Regions from separate parts of the Arthrobacter sp. zg-Y916 genome, predicted to be linked through region 1. Evidence: predicted binding sites of a transcription regulator. Region 1 holds the regulator's gene; the other holds the start of a gene.
What was found. The regulator Rex, encoded in region 1, represses fermentation and respiration genes when NADH is low (regulators of the CRP and FNR family bind a similar motif). The targets are predictions, from matches to a motif close to CTTGTGAANNNNTTCACAAG.
Positions count from the first base shown of each region.

Region 2: a site for Rex is predicted at 4,749-4,768, ahead of LOC59_RS16000 (queuosine precursor transporter). Genes of this name have one in related genera too.

Region 1 covers NZ_JAJJOD010000001.1:428,293-443,309, forward strand. The annotation lists gene proC (pyrroline-5-carboxylate reductase) at 1-688, shown strand, start outside; gene LOC59_RS02030 (potassium channel family protein) at 704-1,372, opposite strand; gene LOC59_RS02035 (TrkH family potassium uptake protein) at 1,365-2,774, opposite strand; gene LOC59_RS02040 (acetoin utilization protein AcuC) at 2,884-4,092, shown strand; gene LOC59_RS02045 (ArsR/SmtB family transcription factor) at 4,154-4,708, shown strand; gene gdhA (NADP-specific glutamate dehydrogenase) at 4,796-6,136, shown strand; gene LOC59_RS02055 (alpha-hydroxy acid oxidase) at 6,133-7,350, opposite strand; gene LOC59_RS02060 (3-deoxy-7-phosphoheptulonate synthase) at 7,761-8,858, shown strand; gene LOC59_RS02065 (helix-turn-helix domain-containing protein) at 9,121-9,333, shown strand; gene LOC59_RS02070 (30S ribosomal protein bS22) at 9,517-9,615, shown strand; gene LOC59_RS02075 (HAD family hydrolase) at 9,700-10,512, opposite strand; gene LOC59_RS02080 (glutaredoxin family protein) at 10,580-10,843, shown strand; gene LOC59_RS02085 (redox-sensing transcriptional repressor Rex) at 10,991-11,692, shown strand; gene LOC59_RS02090 (hypothetical protein) at 11,698-12,231, opposite strand; gene LOC59_RS02095 (hypothetical protein) at 12,651-13,478, opposite strand; gene LOC59_RS02100 (YceI family protein) at 13,715-14,254, opposite strand; gene LOC59_RS02105 (histidine phosphatase family protein) at 14,404-15,017, shown strand, end outside.
Region 2 covers NZ_JAJJOD010000011.1:165,242-180,258, forward strand. The annotation lists gene LOC59_RS15975 (class II glutamine amidotransferase) at 1-368, opposite strand, end outside; gene LOC59_RS15980 (YdeI/OmpD-associated family protein) at 378-971, opposite strand; gene LOC59_RS15985 (NUDIX hydrolase family protein) at 1,087-1,626, shown strand; gene LOC59_RS15990 (DUF6707 family protein) at 1,685-2,557, shown strand; gene tgt (tRNA guanosine(34) transglycosylase Tgt) at 2,592-3,857, shown strand; gene LOC59_RS16000 (queuosine precursor transporter) at 3,854-4,585, opposite strand; gene LOC59_RS16005 (TetR/AcrR family transcriptional regulator) at 4,809-5,516, shown strand; gene LOC59_RS16010 (hypothetical protein) at 5,509-5,988, shown strand; gene thiD (bifunctional hydroxymethylpyrimidine kinase/phosphomethylpyrimidine kinase) at 6,083-6,916, shown strand; gene LOC59_RS16020 (DsbA family oxidoreductase) at 6,967-7,719, shown strand; gene LOC59_RS16025 (MFS transporter) at 7,885-9,231, opposite strand; gene LOC59_RS16030 (PDR/VanB family oxidoreductase) at 9,275-10,267, opposite strand; gene LOC59_RS16035 (aromatic ring-hydroxylating dioxygenase subunit alpha) at 10,281-11,384, opposite strand; gene LOC59_RS16040 (S8 family peptidase) at 11,816-15,017, shown strand, end outside.

The DNA of each region.
Region 1 (15,017 bases):
CGTCTTGGCAGGCTCGGAGGACGAAGCCGCCAACCGGAACGCCGCAGCGGAAGCCGACGTGCTGATCGTAGGGGTCAAGCCCGCCGGCGTGCGTGCCATGCTCACCGAGGTGGGACCGGTGCTGAAGCCCGGCGCCGTCGTCGTGAGCGTTGCTGCCGCGGTGCCGCTGGAATTGATGGAAGCCGCCCTGCCGGCCGGGGCCCAGGTCATCCGCACCATGCCCAACACTCCGGCCAAGCTGGGCCGGGGCGTCACCGCGCTGTCCGCCGGAGCTGCGGCTGCACCGGCGTCCGTGGAACTGGTGCGCTCGCTCCTGGCGGGAACCGGGCGCGTGGTCCAGGTTCCCGAAGAGCAGATCAACGCCGTAGGTTCAGTCAGCGGATCCGGACCCGCTTACGCTTTCTATCTTGCTGAAGCCATGGCGAAGGCCGGAGCGGAACTGGGGCTCGAGCCGGAGCTGGCGGTCCTGCTTGCCGCCGAAACCCTGGCCGGCGCCGGCGCCATGCTGGCCGAACCCGGAGCCGACGCCGCGGCCCTCCGCAGGGCCGTGACCAGCCCCAACGGGACCACGGAAGCGGCCATCGGAGTCTTCGCGGACCGGGACCTGCCGGGCATCATTGCAGCCGGCATGGCCGCGGCCGCCGAACGCTCTGCAGAAATCACCGGTGAGTTGAACGCCGCTTCCTAGCGGAGGGACCGCCCGCTAGGGGCGCGAGGCGAACCGTTCCAGCAGGTCCACGTGGCCGGAAACGATCAGCACGTCCCGGCTGGAGACCCGGGTGTCCGCCTGGGCGTAGGTGAAGTCCTCGCCCGGGGACTTCACCCCGACGATCGTGACCCCGTATTTGGACCGCACGTTGGACTCGCGCAGGGTGAATCCCTGGGTCTCCTTGGGCGGGTACATCTTGACAATTGCGAAGTCGTCGTCGAACTCGATGAAGTCCAGCATCCGGCCGCCCACCAGGTGTGCGGCCCGCTGGCCCGCATCGGCCTCCGGGTAAATCACGTGGTTGGCGCCGATCCGGGTCAGGATCTTGCCGTGGGCGGGCGTGATCGCCTTGACCCACAGGTGCTCGATGCCCAGATCCACCAGGTTCACGGTAATCAGCACGCTGGACTCGATTGACGTGCCCACGCCCACGACGGCGGCGGAGAAGTCCTGCGCGCCGAGCTGCTTCAGCGCGTCAATGTTGGTCGCATCCGCCTGGACCACGTGGGTGAGCTTTCCCGAGGCCTTCTGCACCAGGTCCGGGTCCCGCTCGATCGCCAGGACTTCCCGGCCCTGCTTCACCAGCTGCTCGGCGGTGGCAGAACCGAAGCGTCCCAGCCCAATAACCAGGACGGGGGCGTTGTGCGGCGGTCTCTCAGCCAATGATGGGCCTTTCCTCGGGGTAGTGGTACAACGGCTTGCGTTGCCGCAGCGCCAGGGCGGCGGCCAGGGTGATGGTGCCCACGCGCCCGGCGAACATCAGGCCGGCCAGGATGTACTTGCCAGACGGCGGCAGCTCGGGACTGAGCCCAACACTTAGTCCTACGGTAGCGAAGGCAGAGATCACTTCGAACAGTACCGGCTGCAGGGTTTCGTCCGTGACGACCAGCAGCCCGATGGTAGCCACCGCCACCATGGTTGCGCCCAGGATCACCACGGAAATGGCCACGCGCAGGGCACCGGCCGGGATGTTCCGTCCGAAGGCGCGGACGTCCGTGTCACCGCGGGCCTCGGCAACGATGGCCAGGAAGATCACGGCAATGGTGGTCACCTTGATGCCGCCGGCCGTCGATGCGGAGCCGCCGCCGGCGAACATCAGCATGTCCGTGATGAGCAGGGTGGAGGCGTCCTGGTCCGCCATGTCCACCAGGCTGAAGCCGCCCGAACGCATCATCACGGAGGCGAACAGGGCGTGCAGGATCTTCTCTCCCACGCCCATCCCGGCAATGGTGCGCTGGTTGAACCATTCGAAAACCGCCCAGAGCAGCGTGCCGGCAACCAACAGGATCAGTGACATCAGCACCGTGAGCTTGGTGTGCAGGTTCCAACCCCGGGCCCGCAGCCGGCTCTGCAGCAGGACCATGATGACCGGGAAGCCCAGGCTGCCAATGAAGACGCCGACCATGATCGGCACCAGGACCCACAGGTCATATTCGTACGGCACCAAACCGTCCGAGTGCGGCGTGAACCCGGCGTTGTTGAAGGAGGAGACGGCGTAAAAGACGGCGTGCCAAATCGCCTGTCCCGGTGACTCGCCCAAGATCATGAACCGGGGTGCCAGCACAGCGGCCAGCGCGAGTTCAATCAGCACCGTTGTGCTGACAACGATCCGCAGCAGGTTGCCGACCTCGCCCAGGCGGCCGGTGTTCATGCCTTCCTGTGCGATCAGCTTGCCGCGCAGGCCCAGACGCCGGTTCACGGCCAGCGCCAGCAGTGAAGCCATGGTCAGGATGCCCAGGCCGCCCACCTGGATAGCCACCAGAATGAGTACCTGGCCGAACGCGGACCAGTGGGTTGCCGTGGACACCACGGTCAGCCCGGTGACGCAGACGGCCGAAACAGCCGTGAACAACGCATCATGCAGGGCGGTGGCCTGCCCCGAGGAGGACGCCACGGGCAGTGCCAGGAGGGCCGTGAACAACAGGATGACAAGGGAAAAGACGATCAGGGCCAGCCGCGCCGGGGACGAGTTGGCCACGGCGTCTATGAAGTCCCGGGCTGCAACTACCAAGCCGAGGGGGCGGCGCAGGTTGGTCTGCCGCGTCAGCTGAGGATCGGATGCCATGGGTAGAAAAGTCCAGTTCTGTGCGCGGTGGTCCTGAATAGGTAGTAAACCACTTAACCCTGCCGCCGGCGTTGCGGGACGCGGGGGCCGCATCGCGTAGCCTGTGAGCATGACCACTTCCGGGCTGAGCCTCCCCGCGATTCCAACACGCATCGTGTGGGACGAGTCGATGATGGGCTACAACTTTGGGCCAAACCATCCCATGAGTCCGCTCCGCCTGGACCTCACTGCCCGGCTCGCGAAGGAACTGGGAATCTTCGACCTGCCGCAGGTGAGCCTGACCGATTCGTTCGTCGCAAGCGACTCCCAGCTGGCCCGGGTCCATCTGCCCGAATACGTTGCCGCCGTGCGTGACGTCAGCCGGAATCCCGGACAGGTAAATGAACCGCTGGGACTGGGGACCGAAGACGACCCGGCCTTTGAGGGCATGCACGAAGCCAGCGCCAGGCTCTTTGGGGGATCGCTGGCAGCGGCGGAAGCGGTGCTGTCCGGCGAAGCGCTGCACGCAGTGAACTTCAGCGGAGGAATGCACCACGCCGCGGCCGGCAAGGCCTCCGGGTTCTGCATCTACAACGACGCCGCTGCCGCCGTCGACCGTTTCCTTGCTGCCGGCTATACCCGAGTCCTCTACATCGACGTCGACGCGCACCACGGTGACGGCACGCAGTCGATCTTCTGGAACGACCCGCGCGTCATGACCATTTCCCTGCACGAGACAGGGCTTTCGCTTTTCCCGGGCACGGGATTCGCCAACGAAGCCGGGGGACCGGACGCGCCGGGCACAGCGGTGAACGTGGCCCTGCCGCCGGGCACCTCGGACGCCGGCTGGCTCCGGGCCTTCCACGCCGTCGTCCCGCAGCTCACCGGTGCCTTTGAGCCGCAGGTGATCATCAGCCAGCACGGCTGCGACGGACACCGGGACGACCCGCTGTCCAACCTGCGGCTTTCCGTGGATACCCAGCGGCAGGCAGCGCTGAGCATTTCCGGGCTGGCCGACCAGTTCAGCGAAGGCCGCTGGGTAGCCACCGGCGGTGGCGGCTACAACGTTGCGAGTGTGGTTCCGCGGTCCTGGGCCCTGCTGCTGGCAGTGGCTGCGAACCACCGAATGCCGGTGACGACGCCGGTTCCGGCCGCCTGGCGCGACTACGTCCGGGAACGGCACGGCATCGATACCCCGCAGGCGATGGGGGACGGCGTGGACATGTGGTGGCGGTCCTGGGAAGTTGGCTACGACCCCAATGACGACATTGACCGGACTGTCATGGCCACCCGCAAGGAGATCTTCCCGCTCCACGGACTGGACCCCTGGTTCGACTAGTCCGCTGCACGTCCCGATGGCGGGAAGGCCGCCGGGGGCATGTACCGCTAAGGTAATGCCTATGGTCATTGACGATGTATTCGCTGTCATCGCGGAAGGCACCCGGCGTGAAATCCTCGGTGCCCTCCGTGGCGGGGACAAATCCGTTGGAACGCTGGTTGAAGAACTGGAGGTCAGCCAGCCCACGGTGTCGAAGCACCTGAAGGTCCTGCGCGAGGCCGGCCTTGTCACCATGCGCGCTGACGGCCAGCGCCGTTACTACGCGCTGAAGACGGCCCCCCTCGATGAAGTAGTACTATGGCTAAGCGCATTTGATCTGCCATCACTTACCGCCGCCCAGCCCACCACTCCGCGTCTGGCCGGCGTCGCCGCCGGGCTGGAGACAGCCGAAACACGCGGCGGCCGGTCCCTGTTTGCCGGACGCCCAGCGTCCGAGGCAGGCCGGCAAACCGCTGCCGCTGCCGTGGCAGCGCAGCTGCCGCCGGGGGCCGCCGAGCACCTTTCGGCATCCGACGCCAGCGTCCAGCAGCAGCTTGGCCGCACCGTCGGCCGCGCCGCGGAACGCGCCGCTGATCTGCTGGGTTCACTGCCCAAGTTCCGTCGCCGTCGCCCCTAGACGGCATCCCGCACCGGTCCTGGATCGCGCACAGGCACCAATCGGTCTAGCGTATTAAGCGGGAGGGGATCACCAAAGGAGCAACACATGGACGCAACTCTTACGCGCGTGCGCGACGAAGTATTCCGCCGCAATCCCGGCGAAACCGAATTCCACCAAGCGGTGGTCGAAGTCTTCGAATCCCTCGAACCGGTGCTGCGCAAGCATCCCGAGTTCGGCGAAGCCGCCATCCTGCAGCGTATCTGCGAACCCGAGCGGCAGATTATCTTCCGGGTCCCATGGGTCGACGACGCCGGACATGTGCGCATCAACCGCGGCTTCCGCGTCGAGTTCAATTCCGCGCTTGGCCCGTACAAGGGCGGGCTCCGCTTCCATCCGTCCGTCTATCTGGGCATCGTCAAGTTCCTCGGCTTCGAGCAGATCTTCAAGAACGCACTGACCGGCATGCCCATCGGCGGCGGCAAGGGCGGCTCCGACTTCGATCCCCGGGGCAAGTCCGACGCCGAAGTCATGCGGTTCTGCCAGTCCTTTATGACCGAGCTGTACCGCCACATCGGGGAATACACCGACGTCCCCGCCGGTGACATCGGGGTGGGCGGCCGGGAAATCGGTTACCTCTTTGGGCAGTACAAGCGCATTACGAACCGTTACGAGTCCGGCGTCCTCACCGGCAAGGGAGTGAGCTGGGGCGGGTCCCTGGTCCGTCCCGAAGCAACCGGCTACGGCGCGGTGATGTTCGTCGAGGAGATGCTCAAGACGCGGAGCCTCAGCCTGGACGGCCAGCGGGTCATCGTCTCCGGTTCCGGGAACGTGGCCATTAACGCCATTGCGAAGGCGCAGTCGCTGGGCGGCAAGGTCATTGCCTGCTCGGACTCCGGCGGCTATGTCGTGGACGAAGCGGGCATTGATGTTCCGCTGCTGCGCCAGATCAAGGAACACGAACGAGGCCGCATCTCCGAGTACGCAGCGCGCAGGGGCAGCGGAGTTTCCTACGTGGCCGGCGGATCCGTCTGGGACGCCGGTGCGAACGTCGCCCTTCCGTGCGCCACCCAAAACGAGCTGGGCGAACATGACGCCGCCTCGCTGGTCAAGTCGGGTGTTGTCGCCGTGGCCGAGGGTGCGAATATGCCGTGCACCCCGAAGGCAATCGAGGTGTTCCAGGAAGCGAACGTCCTCTTCGGTCCGGGCAAGGCTGCCAACGCCGGCGGCGTTGCCACGTCTGCGCTGGAAATGCAGCAGAACGCCAGCCGCGATGCCTGGTCCTTTGAACACACCGAACAGCGGCTGAGCCAAATCATGGTGAACATCCATGACCGGTGCGCGGAAACGGCGGAAGAATACGGGGCTCCCGGCAACTACGTCGTGGGCGCCAACATCGGCGGCTTCGTCAAGGTCGCCGACGCGATGCTGGCGCTCGGCGTCATCTAGTCAACCGCGGCCGCGTCCAGCCCCGGGCTCCCGCTGAGAGGGGCATAGGCCGAGAGCAGCCGGACATGCTCCGGCTTGAGGTCGGCGATGCGGTCCACCCCCATGAGCGCCAGCGTGCGGGCGGCCTGGGTGGAGAGGATCTCGATGGTCCTGTCCACTCCGGCCCGCCCGCCGGCCATCAGTCCGTACAGGTAGGCGCGGCCTATCAGCGTGAAGTCGGCACCCAGGGCGAGAGCAGCGACGATGTCCCCGCCGCTCATGATCCCGGTGTCCAGGATGATGCTGGTTTTCCCCTTGAGCTCGGCAGCAATCTCCGGGAGCAGGTGCAGGGGAATGGGAGCGCGGTCCAGCTGGCGTCCTCCGTGGTTGGACACAACGATGCCGTCTGCCCCGTAATCGACGGCCTTGCGGGCGTCCTCCAGGGTCTGGATCCCCTTCACCACCAGGTTCCCCTTCCAGGTCCGGCGGAGCCACTCGAGATCATCGAAGGTCAAGGTGGGGTCGAACATGGAATTGATCAGGTCCGCGACGGTGCCGGAGTACCGGTTCAGGCTGGCGAAGGACAGCGGCTCGTGCGTCAGGAAGTTGAACCACCAGGCCGGCCGGTAGGACGCATCCAGCACGGTCTTGAGTGTCAGCGCCGGAGGGATGGTCATGCCGTTGCGCACGTCGCGGAGGCGTTCACCGGCGACGGCGGTGTCCACGGTGACCATCAGCGTGTCGAATCCGGCTGCTGCCGCGCGGTCGATCAGTTCCCTGGACTTCTGCCGGTCCGTCCAGAGGTAGAGCTGGAACCAGTTACGTCCATCCGGTGCTGCCGCTGCGACGTCCTCGATGGACGCCGTGCCCATGGTGGAGAGCGTGTAAGGGATCCCTGCCGCCGCTGCAGCCTGCGATCCGGCGTATTCACCCTCCGACTGCATCATGCGTGTGAACCCCGTGGGTGCAATTCCGAAGGGAAGGGCAGAGGTGCGGCCCATCACGGTCGTGGAAAGGTCCACAGTTTCGACGTTCCGCAGTACTCCGGGCCGGAACTCGACGTTGGTGAACGCCTCCCGGGCACGCCGCAGCGTGATTTCTGATTCGGCGGCGCCGTCGGTGTAGTCAAACGGCGCCTTGGGCGTGCGCCGCTTCGCCAGGTCCCGCAGGTCCCAGATGGTGCTCGCCCGGCGCAGCTTTGCAGCTGCTCCCAGCTGAGGTTTCTTGAACTGCATCAGGGGAGCGAGGTCGTGGACGCGGGGGACACGGCGGGTCAGGGCCGGAGGTTTGTTACTCAAGGGGGCAACGCCTTTCGAAGCATTCTGCTCTGGAATCATTGAGACTACGGAGCGGCGTGCGGGCCTGACAAGGCATGTTCACGAAGCGGGCGGAGAGGCGGGCGGCAGCGTCACAATCCAGGCCGGCGGGCGCCCGGCTTGCCAAGCAGCGCGGCCTGGGCCTACCGTCTAGGCATGACTAACCGTTGGTATGCGTATTTTTCGTTGGCTCTGGAGGAGCCCGCGCGATAATTCGCTGACGCCAACCTTCAGAGCCACCAGGGCAGGGGATTATTCCCTTGCCCTTCGCCATATCCGGCGGGGTCTGAAGAGAAGTCCCGCCGGCCTCACACACGGATAACGGGACCATGAACCTCACCAGCACAAAACATTCAAACCGTACGTCGGACCTGCGGGTCAGCGAGTTCCTCCCGCTGCCGGCACCCGCCGATCTCCTGGCTGAACTGCCGCTCACCGACGAGCTTGCCGGCGTCGTGAGCCGGGGGCGCGAAGACATCCGTGCCGTACTCAACGGGGCCGATGACCGGCTCCTTGTGATCGTAGGGCCCTGCTCGATCCACGATCCGGTGGCCGGGCTGGAGTACGCTGCACGCCTTGCCGCTGCCGCCGAAGAGCACCGGTCCGATCTTCTCGTGGTGCTGCGGGCCTACTTCGAAAAGCCGCGCACCACAGTGGGATGGAAAGGGCTGATCAACGATCCCCGCCTGGACGGCAGCCATGACATCGCCACCGGGCTGTTCGCCGCGCGGCGCTTCCTCATCGCGGCTGCGGAACTCGGCCTGCCCACCGGGACAGAATTCCTGGAACCCATCAGCCCCCAGTACGTCGCCGACCTGGTGTCGTGGGGAGCAATCGGAGCCCGGACCACCGAGAGCCAGATCCACCGGCAGCTGGTCTCCGGGCTGTCCATGCCGGTCGGCTTCAAGAACGGAACCGACGGTTCGCTGCAGATCGCCGTGGACGCGTGCGATGCCGCGTCCGCTCCGCAGTCATTCCTGGGGATCGACGGCGCAGGACGGGCATCAATGGTCCGTACCGCCGGGAATCCGGACACGCACCTCATCCTCCGCGGCGGCAGCTCCGGGCCGAACTACTCCGCCCCGGATGTGCTTGCGGCATCCGAAACCCTGGCCGGCAAGGGCCTTAACCCGCGCCTAATCGTGGACGCCAGCCACGCCAACAGCGGCAAGAACCATCACCGCCAGGCAGAAGTGGCACTGGAACTGGCCGCCACGCTGGAATCCGGCCACGATGCACGGCACAGGCTCGCAGGCGTCATGCTGGAGAGCTTCCTGGTGGGCGGCGCGCAGCCGCACGACAGTGAGAACCCCCGCCCGCTGACCTACGGGCAAAGCATCACGGACAAGTGCATGGACTGGGATACGTCGGCTGTCATTCTCGAGGCGCTGGCAGCAGCCTCCCGGCGCCGTCGCACCGGAGCCTGAAGCCGTGCTGCAGTCCTGCACCGGCGCCGGCCGCGGACCGCGGGAGCAAGCGGAAGAAACATCGCGGAAAGGGACCGTCTTTCAGCGGAAAAACTTCCACTATGGTTACTTCAGCCACTAGAGTAGAGTGCTAGACGGTCATCAGATGGTCATCAAGGCGACACGCCGCCGATGTTCGACGAGACGGGATTGCGCTCCTTGCGCTTCGCCCCTCCAGTCGGACTGGACGCAAGTTGCTTCCGAACGAAGGAACAAGAGATAAATGGCAGACGAGAGCAATTTCTCGGACGTGCGGTTTCTGACGGTGTCAGAGGTCGCGGATGTCATGCGTGTGTCCAAGATGACCGTTTACCGGCTGGTGCACTCCGGAGAACTTCCGGCAGTCCGGTTCGGACGGTCCTACCGGGTTCCGGAATCTGCGGTGCAGCAGGTTCTGCGCAACGCGGTGATCGACCGCCGGACGGGCACCGCTTAGGCATCACCCGAAACGGGTGCCAGGGTGCAAACGGCGCTGTCCGGAAAGACAGCGTGGAAGCGGTACCCTGTTAAGGAACGTTTCAATCATGGCTAGTATCTGCCGGAACCGTTGACGGCGGGCCGCCCAGGCCCCCTGATCCAGGAACCGGCATGGCTCCTAATTCAAGTTTGTGAGGACTCTGTGGGTTCAGTTATTAAGAAGCGCCGCAAGCGTATGGCTAAGAAGAAGCACCGTAAGCTGCTTCGCAAGACCCGTCACCAGCGCCGCAACAAGAAGTAGATTCTTCTTTAGCGCCGCAGAAGCCCGCCGTCCGGTTCAGGACTTGGCGGGCTTCAGCTTTTTAAGACCTGCGCGGGGACGGACCTAGCGGGAACGGACCCAGGAAAAGCCGCGCCACAATCCGTAGGCTGCCCCGGCAGCCGAAGCCGTCTTAAGGCCGAGCGTGGCGGCACGGCGTCCGGACCGGAAATCATAGACGGGCCAGTTGTGATCGCGGGCGTGCCGGCGGAGGCGCGCGTCAGGATTGATCGCCACAGGATGGCCCACCAACGTCAGCAGCGGCACGTCGTTGAAGGAATCGCTGTAGGCCCAGCAGCGGGAGAGATCCAGTCCCTCCTGCTCGGCGAGGGCACGGACGCCTTCTGCCTTGGCCGGACCGTGCAGGAATTCACCGACCAGCCGGCCGGTGTAGAGGCCGTCGGCCACCTCGCTGACAGTCCCCAGGGCTCCTGTCAGTGACAGCCGGCTGGCAATCACCGATGCCACTTCCACCGGCGTTCCCGTGACCAGCCACACCGGCCGGCCCGCCTTCATATGCTGTTCGGTCAGTGCGCGGGTGCCGGGCCAGATCTTCGAAACGATCATTTCGTCGTAGACCTCTTCGCCGAGGGTACGGACGTCCTCGGCTGCCAGTCCCGTTGCGAAGGCCAGGGCTGCGTCACGGACGCTGTGAACGTCCTTGAGGTTCTCGCCCTTCAGCATGAAGCGCAGCTGCTTGTACGCGAAACCGCCGGCCTCCCGAAGGGTGAAGACCCCCCGCTGGTGCATCTTGCGCGCCACATGGAACAGGCTGGCACCGCGCATAAGGGTATTGTCGACGTCGAAAAAAGCCGCTTCTCCCGGAGTTCCTGCCGCAGCCGGATAATCGGTGGCTCGGACGGCAGTGGATCGGGGCATAGCTCGAGTCTACTGAAAAACCCGCTTGTTCCACGGACATGGGTCCGTGCAGGCTAAGTTGGAAGTCATGAATGGTGTACCAACGTCCGCGCCGGTTCCGGAGGTCCTGCTGCTGACGCGCCCGGGCTGCCACCTGTGCGAGGCGGCCCGGAAGGTTCTGGACCGGGTGTGCGGCGATTTCGGCGTTCCGTGGCAGGAACGCTCTATTGACGGTGACCCCGACTACCTTGCCCGTTTCTCCGAGGAGGTCCCGGTCCTGATGATCAACGGAATCCAGCGGGACTTCTGGCACATTGATGAAGCCCGGCTGCGCCGGCTGCTGGCGTCATAACCGGGGGAGACGGAAGAAGTCCGTGGAGGAGGAGAACACTTGGAGAGCCCCGAGGAGCGGCCCTAGAGTGGGCAAGTACCGGACGGAGGTCCGCGGGCGCCGCTGCGGGGCCCTGAGCAACGAAAGCGGCAGAGGTGAGTACCAGGGATGAGTGACCCGGCAAGCCGTCAGCCGTCCGGCCACGGGCGGCACATCCCAGCGGCGTCGCTGGCGCGCCTCACCGTATACCTGCGTGTGCTGGGGACCATGATGACCGAGGGAATCGAGCGGGTATCCTCCGAGGAGCTGGCGGAGGCCGCGGGAGTCAACTCACCAAAACTCCGCAAGGACCTCTCCTATCTGGGCTCCTACGGCACACGCGGCGTGGGCTACGACGTCCCGTACCTCAGCGGCCAGATTGCTGCGGCCCTGGGCCTGACGCTGGACTGGCGCGTCGCCATCGTGGGGGCCGGGCATTTGGGGCGGGCGCTGGCAGGCTACCCCGGGTTCGGGTCGCGGGGATTCGAGGTCGTGGCCCTGTTCGACGCTGACCAGATGACCGTGGGCCAGGAAGTCGGCTGGTTGCGGATCAGCCCGGTCGATGCCATGGAAGCCGTGCTCGAAAAGACCAGGGCCAACATGGCCGTCCTGGCTGTCCCGGCAGACGTGGCGCAGCAGATGTGCGACCGTCTCATTGCAGCCGGGATCACAAGCATCCTCAGCTTCGCCCCGGTGGTGCTGCAGGCTCCGCCCGAAATCCAGATCCGCAAGGTGGACATGGCCACCGAACTGCAGATCCTTGCCTACCATGCCCAGCGCGCCCAGGTGGCGGCCCTTGCGACCGACGCCCAGGCCCGGTTGATGCGCTGAGAAGTTCAGCTTCCCAAAGTGCGGGCCCGGCCCCTCGCGAAATACCTCGCGGTGCCAGGCAGGAAAGACAGTGCCAGCCCGGTGCCGGCGATCAGTGCGGCCGCCACATGCTGTTCCGCGTGGTTCAGGACGCCGAAGAAGAGAGCTGCGGCTACCAGTGCGGCGCAGCACACCCGCGCCCAATTCCGGCCATCGCGGATTACTGAGGCCAGGAAGAAGCAGGCCCCAAAAGTCACGGCGGTCATGGCCACATCCGCAACCCTGGCGAGGACCAGCAGGGTGTCAGCCGGGACGCCAAGTTCCAGGAGCTGTGCCGTAGCTTCCGGTACTCCGCGACCAGGGTCCATGGCCGCACGGAAACCGGCCACCAGGACCACCACACCGGCTGCGAAGATCAGCAAGGCACCCGCATTGACCGCCAGCGGAGCGCGGCGGGGGGTTTTCCGGCTGGAAAGGCGAGGGGGCGGAACCGGCTGGGGAACGGGCGCCCGTTCGGGCCGGGGCGGCAGCTTGGCAGCGGGCTGGGGTGAAGTACGCATCGCTGGACGCTCGCCGCCGGCGAGTGCAGCGCCTGCGGCTGCGCCGCTCGCCGGTGGTGCTGCCGGTGCAGTCTCCGGTGCAGGGGCTGCTGCCGGTGCAGGCGCATCCGGTGTTTCCGGAGCGGAATCGCGCTCCGGCCACCCTGTCCGGGATGGCCGTACCGCCAGGCGGTGGAACCCAAGGTTCCGGACTGGTAAATGGAAGTGGCGGGAAAGAAACGTGGAACCGGCTTGCGGGGAATTGGGGGCTTCGGGAGGTGGGGTCATAGTCGTCGCCGCCTTCAAGAGACCGGAAAACAGTACTCCTACCGGGAGGTTGTCAGCTCCCTGTAGGGCAGCTAACGCTACGCCCAGGACCTGCTGCTGTGACCATCATTAGGGTGAACCGGTGCCGGAGCAGCCAAGATTTATGCCACCGGCTAGTACGGGCGGTAAGGGTTGTAATCGTGCCGCTGGAAGTAGGGATTGCTCGGCTTCAGGTAGAGCATCACGATCCCGGCTATCCCGGCCAGTGTGGCGACCAGGGACAGCAGCCCCAGCGGTGAGGCGAAGTAGGTCGGAAGGGACACCAGCAGCCCGAAAACCGAGAAAGCAGCGAAGACGGTGCCCACGATCCGGGCCCAATTGTGTCCGCGTCGAACGAAGAATGCGATCAGCACGTACATGCCCAGGCCGATCAGCCCCACCAGCACCGAGAAGGTGATCAGGAAGCCGCTGGCATCCTGCAGATCTATGTCACTGTCCCGCAGCATCTGCGTCTGTTCGGGGGAGAGCAGGTTCGGCAGGTTCAGGGACGTCAGCAGGTTGCTGATGAAGGACAGGACGCCGGCCGCGATGATGAGCCAGAAGCCAAGCTCAACCTCACGCGGCGCAGGACCCTTGGAGGACCCTGTTCCAGCAGGCGAGGGGTAGCCCGAAGGCTGGGCAGCCTGATATCCGTAGGGTCCCTGGCCATACTGCGGCTGGCCAGGTGCCTGCCCATATTGGCTGGGCTGCCCGTACTGCCCCGGCTGCCCGTACTGCCCTGCCTGCCCGTACTGCCCCGGCTGTCCGCCCTGCGGGGCGGCTGGGCCAGCCTGACCGTCTTCCTGCCCGGCATGGGGCGGAGCGGACGGCTGTTCCGGCTTGCTGTACTGCCCGTAGCGGGGCTGCTGGCGCTCTTGTTCGCCTTCCACCGCGGAGTCCGGCGGGGGAGTTTCCCGCGGAGCGTCGGGATCGCTGGGGTCAGGGATGTTTGGAGTGGTCATGGGGCCCGCCTGCCGTTTGGTGCCTGCCGGCGGGTGCCGGCAGGCAAGTGTGCCCATCTGCGAAGTCAGGTGACAAGTCTATCGCCGGGGCACTGGCGCGGCACCGGCGCGGACACACTCTCCGGTCGTGGGCGGGGAAACTGTGGATTAAACAAGCGTGGACCGGAACACCCGTCGGGGGTTCCGGTCCACGGCTCCTGCACTGGGACTAAGTGACTGGGGCTAAGTGACTGGGACTAAGCGGCGACGAACGCAGCGTCGACGTTGATGGTTACCTTGTCGCCCACCAGTACGCCGCCGGTCTCCAGGGCAGCGTTCCACGTCAGGCCGAATTCCTTGCGGCTGATCGAGGTGGTTGCGGAGAATCCGGCGCGGGTGGCGCCGAAGGGGTCAACGGCCACACCGTTGAATTCGACGTCCAGGGTCACGGGGCGGGTGGTGCCTTTGATGGTCAGATCGCCCGTGAGCTTGTAGCTTTCGCCCGAGCCTTCCACGTTGGTGGCGGTGAACGTGAGTTCGGGGAACTGCTCGGCGTCGAAGAAGTCCGGGCCCTTGACATGGGCGTCGCGGTTGGCGTCGTTGGAGTTGAAGGACGAGGAATCGATCGTGGCGGAGATCTTGGAGCCGGCAAGGGACTCGCCGACTTCGAGGACAGCCGAGACCTTGTCGAAATTGCCGCGGACCTTGCTGATGCCGGCGTGCCGGACGGTGAAGCCGACTTCGCTGTGGGAAGCGTCGAGGTTCCAGGTGCCTGCGTTAAGTCCGGTAGGGATCATGGTGGGGTAACTCCTGTCGTGGATCACCGGGCGGCGGTCGCCTGCCCGGCTATTAGATGCAATTGCATTGAGTCTTACACATAAAACTCAAAGGTTCAACTGTTTGTGAAGATTTAATCTTCACCGGCGTGTCTGCGAGACTTGGAATCATGTCGCGTGCCTCGATCCACCTCGTCCGCCATGGAGAAGTCTTTAACCCGGACGGTGTCCTTTACGGGCGCCTGCCCGAGTTTCACCTCTCAGATCTGGGCCAGGAGATGGCCCGCCGCGTCGCCTCCCACTTCCAGTCGCAGAAGAACGACGGCGCCAAGCTGGTGCACCTGGTTGCCTCACCGCTGACCAGGGCGCAGGAAACGGCCGCACCCATCGCAGCTGCCCTGGGCCTGGAAATCGAGACGGACGAGCGGATCCTCGAAGCCGAAAACCGTTTTGAAGGACTCTCTGGAGTGAAGAGCCGGCTGCGCAGCCCGCGCTACTGGCCGCTGCTCCGGAATCCCATGAAGCCTTCCTGGGGTGAGCCCTATGTCCAGCAGGTGGACCGCGTCATGGCTGCCGTGCAGGACGCCCGGGTCCGGGCACTGGAAACAGGCGGCGACGGCGCCGAAGCCGTCCTCGTGAGCCATCAGCTGCCGATTTGGGTCACCAGGCTTGCCGCTGAGGGGCGGCGGCTGTGGCATGACCCGCGGAACAGGGAATGCACACTGACCTCCGTAACCACCCTGGATTTCGAGGGCGACGTGTTGTCCGGCGTTCGTTATGCGGA
Region 2 (15,017 bases), on a different contig from region 1:
ACCTCAAGCTGGCGGAGCCGGTCATCCAGTGCGCCGAGGTCCTGAACCACTCCGTTGTGCGCCAGCAGCCGGTTGTCCTGCAGGAAGGGGTGCGTGTTGACCAGCGCGGCTCCTCCCGTGCTGGCGTAGCGGACATGCGCTACGAACGTTTCGGCTTTAAGCGTGCGGGCTGCCGACGCATAGGCCGCATCCTCGTAGGCTGCGATGGGCGCCTTGTCCACCACGGGCTTTTTCCCTTGGAACACCCCGATCCCAAAGCCGTCGGCCATCCGGCGGCTCTGCTCAGCCAGGCTGTCCGGGGCAGTAAGCAGCCAGAAAGTTGCCGTCACCGGGGAAAGGCCTGCATGCATTCCAAATAGCCGGCACATGGTGGACTCCTAGTCGGGAAACTGCTTCTGCGGATAGAACGTTTCACGGCGGCCCAGCATCTGCACAAAACGGGCGATGTTGCGTTCCCGCGCTTCGCGGGTCTTGAGCATGCCCAGCCGGTAGCCCAGCGCAAACCGGTTCTGGGAGGAAAGGACGTCAAACATGGCCTGCGCCTGCGCGTCTTGGGCGATGGCTTCCAGGAGATCTGCGGGAATCTCCATGCTGGCGGGGCCGGCATAGGCTGCATCCCAGCGCCCGTCTGCCTTCGCCGATTCCACGGCGTCGCGCCCGGCCGGGTGCATCCGTCCCGCTGCCTCGAGCCGCCCGATGTGCCCCACATTGCGCAGGGACCACATGCTCTTCGGCCCCCGCCGCGTGTAGCGCTGCCGGTAGCTTTCGGCGTCCCGGCGGGCCGCCTGCCCGTCGATCCAGCCGAAGCACAGCGCCTCGTCGAGCGCGCTCTGATAGGTCAGGGCCGTGACGTTTCCGCCCCGCTTGCCTATGACCAGCCAGACCCCTGCCGAAAGGAGATGGTGTTCTTCCAGCCATTCCCGCCACGCCGCAGCATCCGGAAGCAACAGTTCCGGCAGCTCTGTCTTCATGCGCTTAAGCGTAGGCTCCGCGTTTAGCAGCCGGAAGGTCAGGGACCATTCAGCCCTTGGCCGAAGCCGAGCGCGTCAAATGACTAGTACTCCCGCTTTGGGGTAGAACACTCCTATGAACGTTCGCACTCCTGACCCGTATCCCGGCTGGCTTTCGGAGGAGGACCTGCACGAAGCACGGCAGCGGCTCCCGATGGTCTACGTCGAGGCCGTCCCGGTCCGGTGCGATCCGCTGGGCTACGTCACCGAAGTGGGACTGCTGCTCCAGGCCACACCGGAAGGCCGGATGGTGCGCTCCTTCGTTTCGGGGCGCGTGATGTACCGCGAAACCATCCGCGCGGCGCTGCTGCGGCATTTGGAGAAGGACCTCGGACCGCTGGCACTGCCCCAGCTGCCGCCCAGCCTGGTTCCGTTCACCGTCGCCGAGTACTTCCCCTCCCCCTCCCAGACCGGGCTGACCGACGAACGCCAGCACGCCGTCGCGCTGGCGTACCTCATCCCGGTGACCGGCGAATGTGATCCCCGCCAGGACGCCCTGGAGCTGTCCTGGCTGACTCCGGAAGAAGCCCTGAGCCCTGCCGTCTACTCAGAGTTCGCCGGCGGGCGCGGAGACCTGCTGCGCCAGGCCCTGGCCTCAGCGGGCTGGGGACGCTAGGGCGTTACCAAGTCTTTATATACTTTTGGTCCGAGTGTCCTAACGCGAAGGAACAGCCATGCCAGAGAGTGCGCCGGAGATCTATGCCTTCCGGGTCAATGCCGAGCTCCTCGTCCCCGGACAGAGGCTGGTCCTGGATGAGCTGACTCTGGCACCGCTGGCGTCTGTCCGGGTCGAAGAGGATGACCTTGGCACCCCGGCACTGGTTGTCGCCGAGCTGGAGGACGGGGAATCGCTGCGTATCGCGTACGGTTCGGCCGTCCGTGTCGCCGCACCGGCTCCGGAAAAGAATGCTTCCGAAGCAATCCGCAGCATCCCAACGGATGAGGAGACCTACGCCGCCGTCCTGGCGGCTGCCGAGGCCGCCCACCCGGAGGACCGGGCAGTGAAGGAACTGGTCACCCGGCTGGCCCGCGGACTGAACGTCAAGGCCGGCAGCAACCTGCAGGACGTCCGGGACCTGGCCCACACCCTGTACGTGGATCTCGGTGATGCGGAGAACGCCTTGGCGGTCTGCGGCCTGATCACGGGCCTGGGCTTTGACGGCAACTACGGGCGCTGGAATTGGATCCAGGGGGCGCTGGCGCTGGCCGCACAGATCACCCATGAGGCCGGCGACTCCGACGCGTCGGCGGCCTTCGCGCAGGCAGTTCGCGCCGGAGACCACGCGGAGTCGGATCCGCTCAAGGCCAAGCTCTCCGCGGAACTGCTGCAGCGGCAGCTGAACGAACCCAACCTCTACGACCGGGAAGTGCAGCGGGCCGCTGAGTCCGGCGACGAGCACAGCGAACGCGATTGGCGGATCCTGCGCCTGAACACTTTGCTGTACCTGCGCGCCCACGGCGGCTCACAGGCCTATACCGACGCCGAACTCCAGCGCCGGATCCGTACCGAGCTCAGTGCCATCCGGGGCCTGAACCTGGACCTCTAACCGAAGGACCCCTCCAGTAAGGCAAAATAAGAGGGTGTCCACCACTGGTTTTTCCTTTTCCCTCGGTAAGCGCCTGCGCGAAACCACGCCCGATTCCGCGTCCCGCGTCCAGGAGAACGGCGGTGAGTTCCAGGGCCGCACCGGCGTCATCAGCACCCCGCACGGCGAGATCCAGACTCCGGCGTTCATCGCCGTCGGCACCAAAGCCACCGTCAAGGCCGTGCTGCCCGAGTCCGTAGCCCAGCTTGGTGCGCAGGCCGTCCTGGCCAACGCCTATCACCTGTACCTTCAGCCCGGAGCCGACATCCTGGATGAAGCAGGCGGCCTGGGGAAGTTCATGAACTGGCCCGGCCCTACCTTCACGGATTCGGGCGGATTCCAGGTCATGAGCCTGGGCGCCGGGTTCAAGAAGGTCATCAACATGAACGCTGACGGCACCACGCATGCCACCGGAGCGGACGACGACGTCGCGCCCGGCAAGGAGCGGCTGGCGCACATCGATGACGACGGCGTCTGGTTCAAGTCCCACCTCAACGGGGACAAGCACCGCTTCACTCCCGAAATCTCGATGCAGGTCCAGCACCAGCTCGGCGCCGACATCATGTTCGCGTTCGACGAGCTGACCACCCTGCTGAACTCCCGCGGCTACCAGGAACGGTCCCTGGAACGCACCCGGCTCTGGGCTGAGCGCTGCATTACGGAACACCAGCGGCTCACGGCCGAGCGCTCACACCGCCCCTACCAGGCGCTGTTCGGCGTGCTGCAGGGAGCCCAGTATGAGGACCTGCGTCGCAAGGCGTCCCGCGACCTGGGCGCCATGGAGTTCGACGGCTTCGGCATCGGCGGAGCCCTCGAGAAGGAAAACCTCGGCACGATCGTGCGCTGGTGCAGCGAAGAGCTGCCCGAAGACAAGCCGCGGCACCTGCTGGGCATCTCCGAACCGGATGACATTTTCACCGCGATCGAGAACGGCGCCGACACCTTCGACTGCGTTTCCCCCACCCGGGTGGCCCGCAACTCGGCGTTCTACACGCCGTACGGCCGGAAAAACCTCTCCAACGCCAAGTTCAAGCGGGACTTCGGGCCGCTGGTGGACGGCTGCGACTGCTACGCCTGCGCCAACTACTCCCGTGCCTACATCCAGCACCTTTTCAAGGCCAATGAGATGGTCAGCCACACGCTGATCTCCATCCACAACGAGCGCTTTACAGTGAAGCTGGTCGACGACGCACGCCTGGCCCTTGAAGACGGAACGTTCTTCGAGTTCAAGGAGCAGGTGCTGGGCCGGTACTACAGCTAGGCGCTGGCCTGGCCGTACGTCGGCTCGCGCTTCTTGATCGCCTTGATCACGGCTGAGGTGACCGGCACAAACAGGAACTCCACCGCGGTCTTGTAGACGAAGCCGAAGATCACGTAGTTCACGAACTGTCCGGCGTCGGCAATGCCGATAACCGGTGCGGCAATGGCGCAGAAAATCAGGGTGTCCGCGAACTCACCGGCTCCGGTGGAAGCCATGAGCCGTCCCGCCAGGGCTCGCTCACGGAAACGCGCCTTCATCCGGGTCAGGACCAGGGAGTTGAGCAGCTGCCCGGCCAAAAAGCCCAGCAGCGAAGCCACCACGATCTGCCATACCGGCCCCAGTGCCGCTTCCAGCGCGGCCTGCTTCTCGAGGCCGTAGCCGTCGTCGAACCCCGGAAGCGCGATGATGACGGCGAACGCCAGCACGGCGAAGGCGGCCATGGCAAAGCCCATGTAGATGGCCCGCCGGGCGGCCTTGAAGCCGTAGACCTCGCTGATGACGTCGCCCAGGATGTAGGCCAACGGGAAGAGGAAGAAACCGCCGTCGGTGATGATGCTGAAGTCGCCGAACACAGGGCCCAGGACAACGCCCTTCGACGCCCCGATGTTGGAAATGATGATCACTACGCACATCAGGGTGAGGATCAGGTCGTAATGGGAGCTTCCGCGCGAAGCGTAGCTCGGTGCCGGCGGAGCCGTGACGGCAGCGTCCGGGGTAGGTGAAGACATGGGTAATCCCGTTCGGTTAGTGGTTCGCCAAGGCTTTCGCCCCGCTGTATTAGCACTTGCCCGCTGTCCCGGGCGGTCATAAGACCAGCGTCAATTCTGCCACGGTACGGCCGTGTACTCCTCCTCTCCCCGGCACTGCCTTGTTTGCAGCCGCTCAGCCACACTTTTGAACGTGTTCAAAAGTGTGGTCTAATGATCGGCAGAGTGATGGAACAGGAGTTCAATGGCCGCCGGGGCAAAGAGCGAAACCACCCGGCAACGGCTGGTTGAAACAGCGACCGCACTATTCCGTACGCAGGGCTACGAACGCACCACCATGCGCGGCATTGCGGAAGCGGCCGGCGTCTCCGTGGGAAACGCGTACTACTACTTCCCCTCCAAGGAATCACTGGTCGGAGAGCTGTACCGCTCCCTGCAGGATGAGCACCGTTCCCGCGCCCTTCCCCTGCTGCGCGCTGGGCACAACCTTGGCGAGCACCTCCGCGTCATCCTGCAGGCCAACCTCGATGTCCTTGGCCCGTACCACTCGCTTGGACACCAGTTCCTCAAGACCGCCGCGCTCCCGGTGCCCCGGACCAGCCGGTATCCGGTCCACTCCTCATCCAATGCTGCGGCGGACCTTCCCCAGGACGCCGCACAGGTTGGCCGCGGCAAGTCCATCGCCGTTTACCGCCAGGCCGTCCAAGCAGCCCGGCCGCAGCCTCCGCTGGCCATCCGGGACGATTTGCCGGACCTGCTCTGGCTGGTCCATATGGGGCTCACGCTCTTCTGGGTCTACGATTCTTCCCCCGGCCAGGCCCGCTCGCGGCGCCTGGTAAACAACACCGCTCCCCTCGTGGCAAAGCTGGTGATCCTCTCCCGCCTACCGGTTGTCCGGAATATCGTGGAAGATGTCGTCAAGCTGCTGCGAGGAGCAAGAGTCCATGACTGAAACTGCGGGCGACGACGACGTCGATCCGGCCCGTGCCAGCGGTCCCTCCTCAGGTACCGGAGGCCTAGTCCTGGCACCCCGCGTCACCTTCGGACCCACTGCGTTCATGACCGGCTATGCCATCGCCTGCCTGCTCGTCGCGGTGATGGCCACCGTAGGCATCGGCTGGGGCACGTCGCGGGACTTCTGGGGTTACCTCTGGATCATCATCATTGCCGCCTTCTATGCAGCCGGAATCGGGCTCGTCACTGCCGCTCCGGTGGGCCTCGTGCTGGGCCTGCTCCTGCGCGGCGTCCCAAACCAGTGGCTGCATGTCCTGGCGTTCTTCCTCGTTCCCACACTGCTGGCGTGGCTCGTGATCGGCCTCATCGCCGGGGCGGTTGGTGTGCCTTTGCTGATGGCCCTGGCGATAGGCGTCTCCTCGGCCCTGGGCAGGCTGGCCGTCTGGCGCCTCATGGATGTCCGTTTCTAGACCGCTTCGTGCCGTGCACAGCCCGCCTGACACAGTCGACGGCGGCAGCGCCTTAAGGTGGCGGGCCGCACCATAATAGGTAGAAGATGGAGCCATGTCTTTCAACACACAAACGGCACCTTCCGTCACGCTCACCATCGCCGGCTCGGAAGCCACCGGCGGAGCGGGCGCACAGGCGGACCTCAAGACCTTCCAGGAACTGGGTACCTACGGGATTGCGGCCCTGACCTGCATTGTCTCCTTCGACCCCAAGGACAACTGGAACCACCGCTTCGTCCCGGTTGATGCCCAGGTCATCGCCGACCAGCTCGAAGCGATCCAGACGGCCTACGACCTCGGCACCGTCAAGATCGGCATGCTGGGCACCCCGGCCACCATCGACACCGTCGCCAAGGCACTGCAGAGCCAGGAGTGGCAGAACATCGTCCTGGACCCCGTCCTCATCTGCAAGGGCCAGGAACCCGGTGCCGCCCTGGACACCGACCAGGCGTTGAAGGCACAGATCCTGCCGCTGGCTACGTTTGTCACCCCGAACCATTTCGAGTCCATGTCCCTTTCCGGGATGGACTCCATCGAGTCCGTCGAGGACCTCAAGGAAGCCGCCCGCCGCATCCATGAGGCTTCCGGCGCCGTCGTCCTCGCCAAGGGCGGAGTACGGCTGGAAGGCGACGACGCCGTCGACGTCTTCTTTGACGGCCAGACCATGGAGGTGCTGCGCGCACCGAAGGTTGGCGACGTTGCTGTCAGCGGTGCCGGCTGCACCCTTGCCGCCGCCATTACTGCCGAGCTCGCCAAGGGTGCCTCACCCCTGGAGGCGGCCCGCACGGCCAAGGCATTCGTCACCGAAGGCATCCGCAACCGCGTCTCTTCCAACACGCCGTTTGATGCCCTCTGGCAGGGCGGCGCGGGCAGCGGCCCTGCCCTCTAATTCCCCGGAAACGAAAGGGTCAGCGGTGCCGTCCCGGCACCGCTGACCCTTTGGTTCCGGGAATAGAAATCCTCGATGCAGTTGTTGCCGGAAATGTGCTGGTAGAAATTTGGTCCGATATCGGATGTCCCTGGTGTTTCATTGGCAAGCGGCGCTTTGAAGCTGCCCTGTCCCGCTTCGAGCATGCCCCGGAGGTGGAAGTCCGCTGGCGCAGCTACCAGCTGGACCCCAGCCTGCCGGAGCGGTTCGAAGGCTCGGAGGTCGAGTACCTGAGCAAGGTCAAGGGAATGGATCCCGCGCAGGTGTCCGGGATGCTGCAGCACGTCACTGAGCAGGCCGCCGGCGTGGGCCTGGACTACCGCTTTGGCGACCTGAAAGTCGCCAATACGTTCACCGCGCACCGGCTCATCCATCTTGCCCGGGACCTGCGCGGGGCCCAGACCGCAGCGGCGGTGAAGGAAGCCCTCCTCGCGGCGCACTTCGAGCAGGGCCAGGATATTTCCAGCCACGACGTACTGGCCGGGATCGGCGCCGATGCCGGCCTGGATCCGGACACCGTGCGGGAAGTCCTTTCCGGTACCGAATACACCGATTCGGTCAACGCAGACATTGCCGAAGGCCGTGCGCTCGGCGTCAGCGGTGTGCCCTTCTTCGTGCTGGACCGGAAGTATGGAATCTCCGGCGCACAGCCGGAAGAGGTATTCGCCCAGGCGCTCACCCAGGCGTGGGCGGAAAGCCACCAGCCGCTCCAGCCCGTCGTTTCCGAAGGCCGAGCCTGCGCCGTGGACGGCAGCGGCTGCTAGCTGTCTGGATCATGTCCCCGCGACCAGGATCATTCGTCCGGCCGGAGCCAGACGGGCATTACCGTGGGACATGAAGACCTCTCGGGCCCGGCTGTGCGTGGTAACCGCCAAACCCAAGAGGTCTTCACCCTATTCATGTGTAACTAGCGTGGTGTCTCAGTACAGCTAGCGTCCCGCCTGGCCGGCCGGTTCGGATTCGGGCTGCCGCTCCGGCAGGGCTCCTGAGCCCGGCACCGCTTCGGGCGGGGCACCCGCTCCAAGACGAAGCTTGAACAGGGCCAGCGCGGCGAACACCACGACTGCGGAAACGCCCATATACAGAGCCGTGGGCGTCCATCCTGCGTCGAGCAGCGCACCCACCAGGATGGGCGCGAGAATGGCGCCGACGCGTCCGACACCAATGCCCCAGCCAACGCCGGTGGTACGCACCGACGAGTCATAGGCCTGCGGAGTCACCGTGTAGAGGCCGGCGATACAGCCGTTGATGAGCATGCCGACCAGCACGCCTGCCGAGAATGCCAGCGCCGGGATCGAGGTGGTGGTAATGAACAGCACCAAGGTTGCGGCGGACAGCACGGTGAAGGCGATCAGGGTCAGCCGGGAATTCCACTTGGTGGTGAGGGCCCCGTAGAGCAGCGAACCGAACGTCCCGCCCATGGTCAGCATCAGGCCGCCGATGATTCCCTGCTGCTCGCTCATGCCCGATTCCACGAGGAGCCGGGGCGTCCAGGAGTTGGCGAAGTAGAAGCCGAACATGATCAGGAAGAAGGAACACCACAGCAGCAGGGTCGTTGACCGATAGCGGCGGCCAAGGAGCTGCCCCACACTGCTCTTCTGCGGCCCGTTCGTCTCCGGTGCGCTGCCAAGTTCCACCGGCCCCTGGATCCGCAGCCACCGGACGATCCGCGCGAGCTCCCGCTGGGCGTTCGCAGGCCGCCTGGTACGGAGGTAGTCCACGGATTCCGGCACCAGCAGGAGCACCAGGACAATGGAGATGACGGTCAGCAGCCCGCCGGTGAGGAAGACCGACCGCCAGCCGAAGGCCGGGATGAGTGCGGTGGCGCCCATTCCGCCCAGGGTGGCACCGAGGCCGTAGCCGGCGGTGTAAATGCTCACGGCCATACCGCGGTAGCGGTTGTTGGAGTACTCGCTGGTGAGCACCGTGACGGTGGCCAGGATCCCGCCGACGCCCAGACCGGTGACAATGCGCCACATCCCCAGTTCCAGTGCGGAGCCGGCGACCGCGGACAGGAAGAGGCCAAGGGCATTCACGGTCAGCGCCGCCATCAGCATCCGGCGGCGCCCAAACCGGTCAGCGAAGGGACCGAAGGCCAGGGCTCCGACCGCCATGCCGATCAGCCCGGAGCTGAGGAGCCAGCCCAGCTGGGATCCGGTCAACCCGAATTCCTCGGTCACGGAAGTTGCAGTAAACGCCATGGCCAGGACGTCGTAGCCGTCCAGGGCGTTGAGGAATGCAGCCAGGGCGACGATCACCCATTGGTACGGCGACATTTTGGAAGTATCTATTTTGTTGCGGATGTCCACTGTGGACCTTTCAGGAAATGTCGATGGTGACGGTCGCCGGCGTCGAAGTGCGCTCTTCGTCAGCGACGGCGCGGGAGACACAGCAGCACATCTTGGTGTTGGGTTCTTTCTGCCGGTCGGAATAGAAGACGTCCCGGTGGTCGACGCGCCCGTCCAGATCCAGGATGCGGACCTGGCACAGGCCGCACTCACCCTTGCGGCAGTCGAACATCATGTCCAGGCCGGTACGCTCGAGCGCTTCGAGCATCGATTCGTCCGAGTGGACGGTTGCCTGGACCCCCAGGCGGGGAACGCGCACGGTGAACGGCTCAGCCTCGAACCAACCGCTGTTGCCAAACGTCTCGTAGCGCAGGTTTGGAAGAGCCAGTCCGCGTTCAATCCAGGAGCGCCGCACGGCGTCCATGAGCCGGATAGGACCGCACATGTAGAGCTCCGCCGATTCGGGCACACTGTCCACCAGGGCACGAGCATCAAGGGAAGTGCCTTCATCGTCCAAATGCATCTCCAGCTGCTCACCGTGAAGTGCGGCGAGCTCGCCGGCATACGCCATGGCTTTGCGCGACCGGGCGGCATAGACCAGCCGGTAGGTCGCTCCCAGGCGCCGAAGCAGTGCCGCCATTCCGAGGATGGCCGTGATCCCGATGCCGCCGGCCAGCAGGACGTAGCTGGGAGCGCCGACCCGCAGCGGGAAATTCTGCAGCGGCTGCGTCATCTCCAGCACGTCTCCGGGCATCAGCTGATGCATGAACGCGGACCCGCCCCTTGTTGTGGGGCTGAGGAACACGCTGATCGCCAGCTCTGAACCGTCCGGACTGGCATCGACCACGGAGTAGGAACGGATCGAGGCAGAACCGCCGATCAGGACCCGGACATCTATATGCTCGCCGGGCCGGACGGCATGGGGCTTCTCGGGGAGCAGGACGATCCGCCGGATCCCGGCAGCGATCTCCTCGGCGGAGTGCACCGTTCCGCGCTGCCAAACCTGGGAATTGGAGTCAGCCACAGGTACTGCCCTCTCAGGCGCCGGGAGCCGCGGCCAAGCGGCCTTCGGCTTCCAGCGCTCGCTCCAGCAGGCGCCGGACCCACATGCCGCCGGCGTCGATGTTCAGGCTGTAGAACTCGTAGTCCGGGTTGGCGTCGATGGCGGCCTGCTGTGCCTGCAGCATCGCCTCGTCTTCGCCGAAGACGCCGTGGACCCCGTTGCGCAGCTGCGTGGTGATGAGCTGGCTGTCCAGCCTGTAGTTGCGCATGAAAGCCCAGAAGTAGTGCGAGGAACGTTCCGACTCCGGCGTGATGGTGTTCATGACGTAACCGTTGACGCCCCGGGACCTGTCACCTTCCGGAGCTCCGGTACCGGCTTCGGCAACGCCTACGTCAATGCAGATGGTTGACGGGAAGTAGTAGTGGATGATCTGCCAGCGGTCCACCTTTCCTTCAAAGCCGGGGAACTTGTCACGCATGTTCTTCAGCCAGAAGGGCGGTGCATCGATGTTGTGCATCCACCGGGTCACCGTGACCGAGTTTTCATCGTGCGTGACCTCGAACTCGGATTCGCTGAGTTCCTCCTGCCCAATCGAGGAACTGTGCACGAACTCCTCGTGGGTCAGGTCCATCAGGTTGTCCAGGACAAGCTGGTAGTTGCAGGGGGCGTGGATGGTCTCGCCGTCACCTGCCCACTCCGGGCTGGCGAGCTGGTGCATATCCGGCACCAGGGAGGGATCGGCAAAGGTCGGGTCGCCCAGCCAGACCCAGACGTAGCGGTACTGCTCCACCACGGGGAACGACGGCACGGTGGCGGAAGGGTTCAGCGTTTCCTGGGCAGGCATGGAGGTGCAGCGGCCCGCGGAATTGTAGCGAAGGCCGTGGTAGGGGCACTGGATCTCATCCTTGCCGATCAGCTTGCCCTGCGAGAGCGGCGCCAGCCGGTGCCAGCAGGCATCTGCGAGGGCAACGGCCCGTCCGTCGGCAGTGCGGTAGATAGCCAGGGGCCGGCCGGCGACGGTGCGGGCCAGGATTCCCTTGGAGCTGACTTCGTGATCCCAGGCCGCGACGTACCAGGCGTTGAGCGGGTGGGACATGAGTTTGGCGGTGGTCGTGGATTTTGCGGCTGAGACAGTCAAGAGGGGTCCTCTGCAACGAAACGTGGAGCCAACTATCTATGTCCATAGATAGTTGGTGAGACGAATCACATGTTAGTTCTGCCACGGAGCTGCCGCAAGCAACGGACGCTTTATGTCGCAGGCCAGTTTTTGCGCTTTTCGGACCGGCCTAGCCCTGCCGATAAGGCCCCTGTCAAGGGATAACGGGAGAATTCAGGCTGAAACGCGAATATCTTTGCGGTGCCTGTTTGCTCGATTATGGTGTGCCTACGGCTGCAGGCATTTTGGGGGCCGAAGGTGCATGCTGACACCCCGCAACGGGGGTTGGGGGCACAAAGGAAAGCTGTCACGTGTGTCAGCAGCCGGCAGTGGCGTTACAAGTCTCGAGTCTCAGGTCTCCAGGTCTTCGACGGCGTTTCCGGCAACACGCGGCGGAACGTTCAAGGAGCACAATGAGACGGTCCATTCATCGCAGGCCGGGAGCAGTGGCAACAGCCGCCGTCGCCGGACTCGCACTCACGGCAGGTCTTGGCCTACCGGCCCAGGCGACTGAAACCACGGGCGCCAACGGCGCCGCGCAGGGCTTTGCAGTAGAGAAATTCGCTGAACAGAAGGTCTCGCCAAGTCTCCGGGGAGTAAACGGGGAAGTCTCCGTTTATGTCCAGTTCACGGGTGAGGGCGCCTTCGACCAGACCCAGCCGGACGCCGTCAAAGAGGGCAAACAGCAACCGGTCGTAGACGCGCCGCGCGTCCAGGAGATCCGGTCAGCCATCGAGTCCCAGGCTGAGTCCGTGGCCCAGGAAGCCGATGCCAGCACCCTTTACACCACCACCAACACCCTTCCGGGCGTTGGCATCGTGGGTGACGCCGAAGCCATCAAGGCGCTGGCGGAGCGCGACGACGTCGCGAAGATTACCCGGATCGTCCCCAAGACCATCGATAACAAGGGTGCGGACATCGACACCCGTGCCGTGAATACGTGGGTGGAGCGCCAGGAGACCGGCGAGGGCATCACCATCGCCGTTCTCGACACCGGCATTGACTACACCCACAGCGATTTTGGCGGTCCGGGGACCATCGAGGCCTATCAGGCAGCACAGGCCTCCGAAACGCTGCCCGCGGCTGACAGCGGCCTGATCGACGCCGAGAAATTCATTGGCGGTTATGACCTGGTTGGCGATGACTACAACGCCGACTCCAGCGCACCGGACTACCAGCCGGTTCCCAAGCCGGACCTCAACCCGATGGACTGCCAGGGCCACGGCAGCCATGTCGCCGGCACCGCTGCAGGCTACGGGACCAATGCCGACGGCAGCACGTTCACGGGCGACTACTCTGCCCTGACCTCCAAGAGCGTCAACGACATGCGCATTGGACCGGGCTCGGCTCCGGAGGCGAAGCTGGTGAGCATCCGTGTCTTCGGCTGCACCGGTTCCTCCGAAGTCGTCGGCCAGGCCCTGGACTACGTCCTGGATCCCAACGGCGACGGCGACTTCTCTGACCGCGCGCAGGTCGTGAACATGTCCCTGGGCTCCGAATACGCACCCGTCGACGATCCCGAGAATGACATCGTGGACAACCTGACCGAGCAGGGCATCCTTTCAGTGGTCTCATCCGGCAACTCCGGAGATGTCTACAACGTGGGCGGCTCACCGGGCAGCGCAAAGTCCGCCCTGACGGTGGCCAGCTCGATTGGCTCCCAGATCTCCCTGGACCGCGCCGATGTCCTGGCTCCCGGGGAAGAGGAAGGAACCGCGGCCGGCCAGTACTCGGTCAACTTCAACTACTCCGACCCGGCTCTCGCATCCGGGCGGCTTACCGGCGATGTGGTTGCCGCACCGGCGGACAACGCCTTCGGCTGCAACGCTTTTCCCGCAGGTTCCCTGACGGGCAAATGGGTCTGGATCCAGTGGGAGCTGGACGGAGCCTTCCCCTGTGGATCAGGCGCCCGCTTCAACAACGCCCAGGCTGCCGGAGCTACCGGCGTCGTCCTGGATTCACCGCGTGACGTTTTCGATGCGGGAATCGGCGGCAACACGGCCCTTCCCGGCATCCAGCTCAACCGCGAGTCCTCCGAGCGGCTGCGCCCCGCCGCCGTCGCCGGCACCCTGACCCTGAGCCTGGATCCGGCCTACATGGGCACAGCCACCGGCCCGTCGAACTCCCTGGACACTGTCAGTTCCTTTTCCTCCCGCGGCCAGCATGGCTCCAACGGTGTGGTGAAGCCCGACGTCGCTGCTCCCGGCTCCTCGATCGGTTCGGCCAACGTGGGTTCGGGCAACGGTGCGTCGGTGAAGTCCGGCACCTCGATGGCCGCGCCGCACGTGGCAGGCCTGGCAGCACTGATGTACGCGGCAACGGATTACACGCCGTATGAAGTCAAGAACTCCATCATGAACACGGCAACCCATGACATCCTCGCCGCGAACGGCGCCGTGCACGGCCCCAACCGTGTTGGTTCCGGCCGCGTCGACGTCCTGGACGCAGTGAACACCAAGGTCCTGGCCTACGATTCCGAGGATCAGGCGCTGACCAGCGTCAACTTCGGTGTCCTGGAACTCGGCGCGGATGCGCTGACCGTGACCCGCAAGGTCACCGTCCAGAACAAGTCGGACAGCCCGCGGACCTTCGACGTGAGCTACCTGCCTGCCTCGACCATGCCGGGCGTGGAGATCACGACCGCTCCCCGCGTCAGTGTCGGTGCCAACTCCAAGGCAACGGTGGACGTGACCCTCACGGTCGCTGATCCAGCGGCTCTGGCTAAGACCATCGACCCGGCGGCTGACACCGTGCAGCTTGGCCTGCCGCGCCAGTTCCTGGCCGACGTCTCCGGCCGCGTCCAGCTCGCCAGCGCCGGTGTTCCGACGCTGCGGGTGCCCGTCTACTCTGCTCCCAAGCCGACATCCGACATGACGGCCGGCACGGAAATCAGTTTCGCCGATTCAGAAGCCCTGGCCGCTGATCTCACCCTCACGGGCCGCGACCTGGTCCAGGGTTCCGGCGCTTCGACCTACCTCTCCCTGGTATCGCCCCTGGTCCTTGGAGCGCAGAGCGAGAAGCGCGATGACCTGGCACTGAAGTCCATGAATTCGATGGACCTTGCAACCGTGGGTGCGTCTTCGACGGTTCCGTCGGTCAAGGCGGCAGGCGGCGATCCCCTCGACGCCGTGCTGAACTTCGGTCTGAGCACGTGGGAGAACTGGCCCCTGCTGGGCGGCTACAACGAGGTCAACGTCGAGATCGACACAAATAAGGACGGCAAGACGGACTTCATCGTCGTCACCGGCCGTGCCGCTGATCTGGACCTCGTCCTGGTTTCCACCTACCGGCTGAACCCGGACGGGAGTTCCACCCTCGTGGACCAGACCGGCGCCAATGGCCTCCTGGGCAACATGGACTCCAATACCTTCGACACCAATGCGGTGACCTTCCCGGTCTCCGTGGCTGCACTGGGCCTGGACCCGGCAGCCGAGTCGCTGCCGCTGCAGTACAAGGTGGTTACCTGGAGCCTGTACAACGTCGATGAAACCGGAACCACGGTTCCGGTCGATTCCACGGACTTCATTGAGTTCGACGCCGCCAACCCGGCACTGTGGTTCTCCGGCGGTTCGCCGGATGCCCTGTTTGCCGACGTCGACGGCGGCAAACTGACCG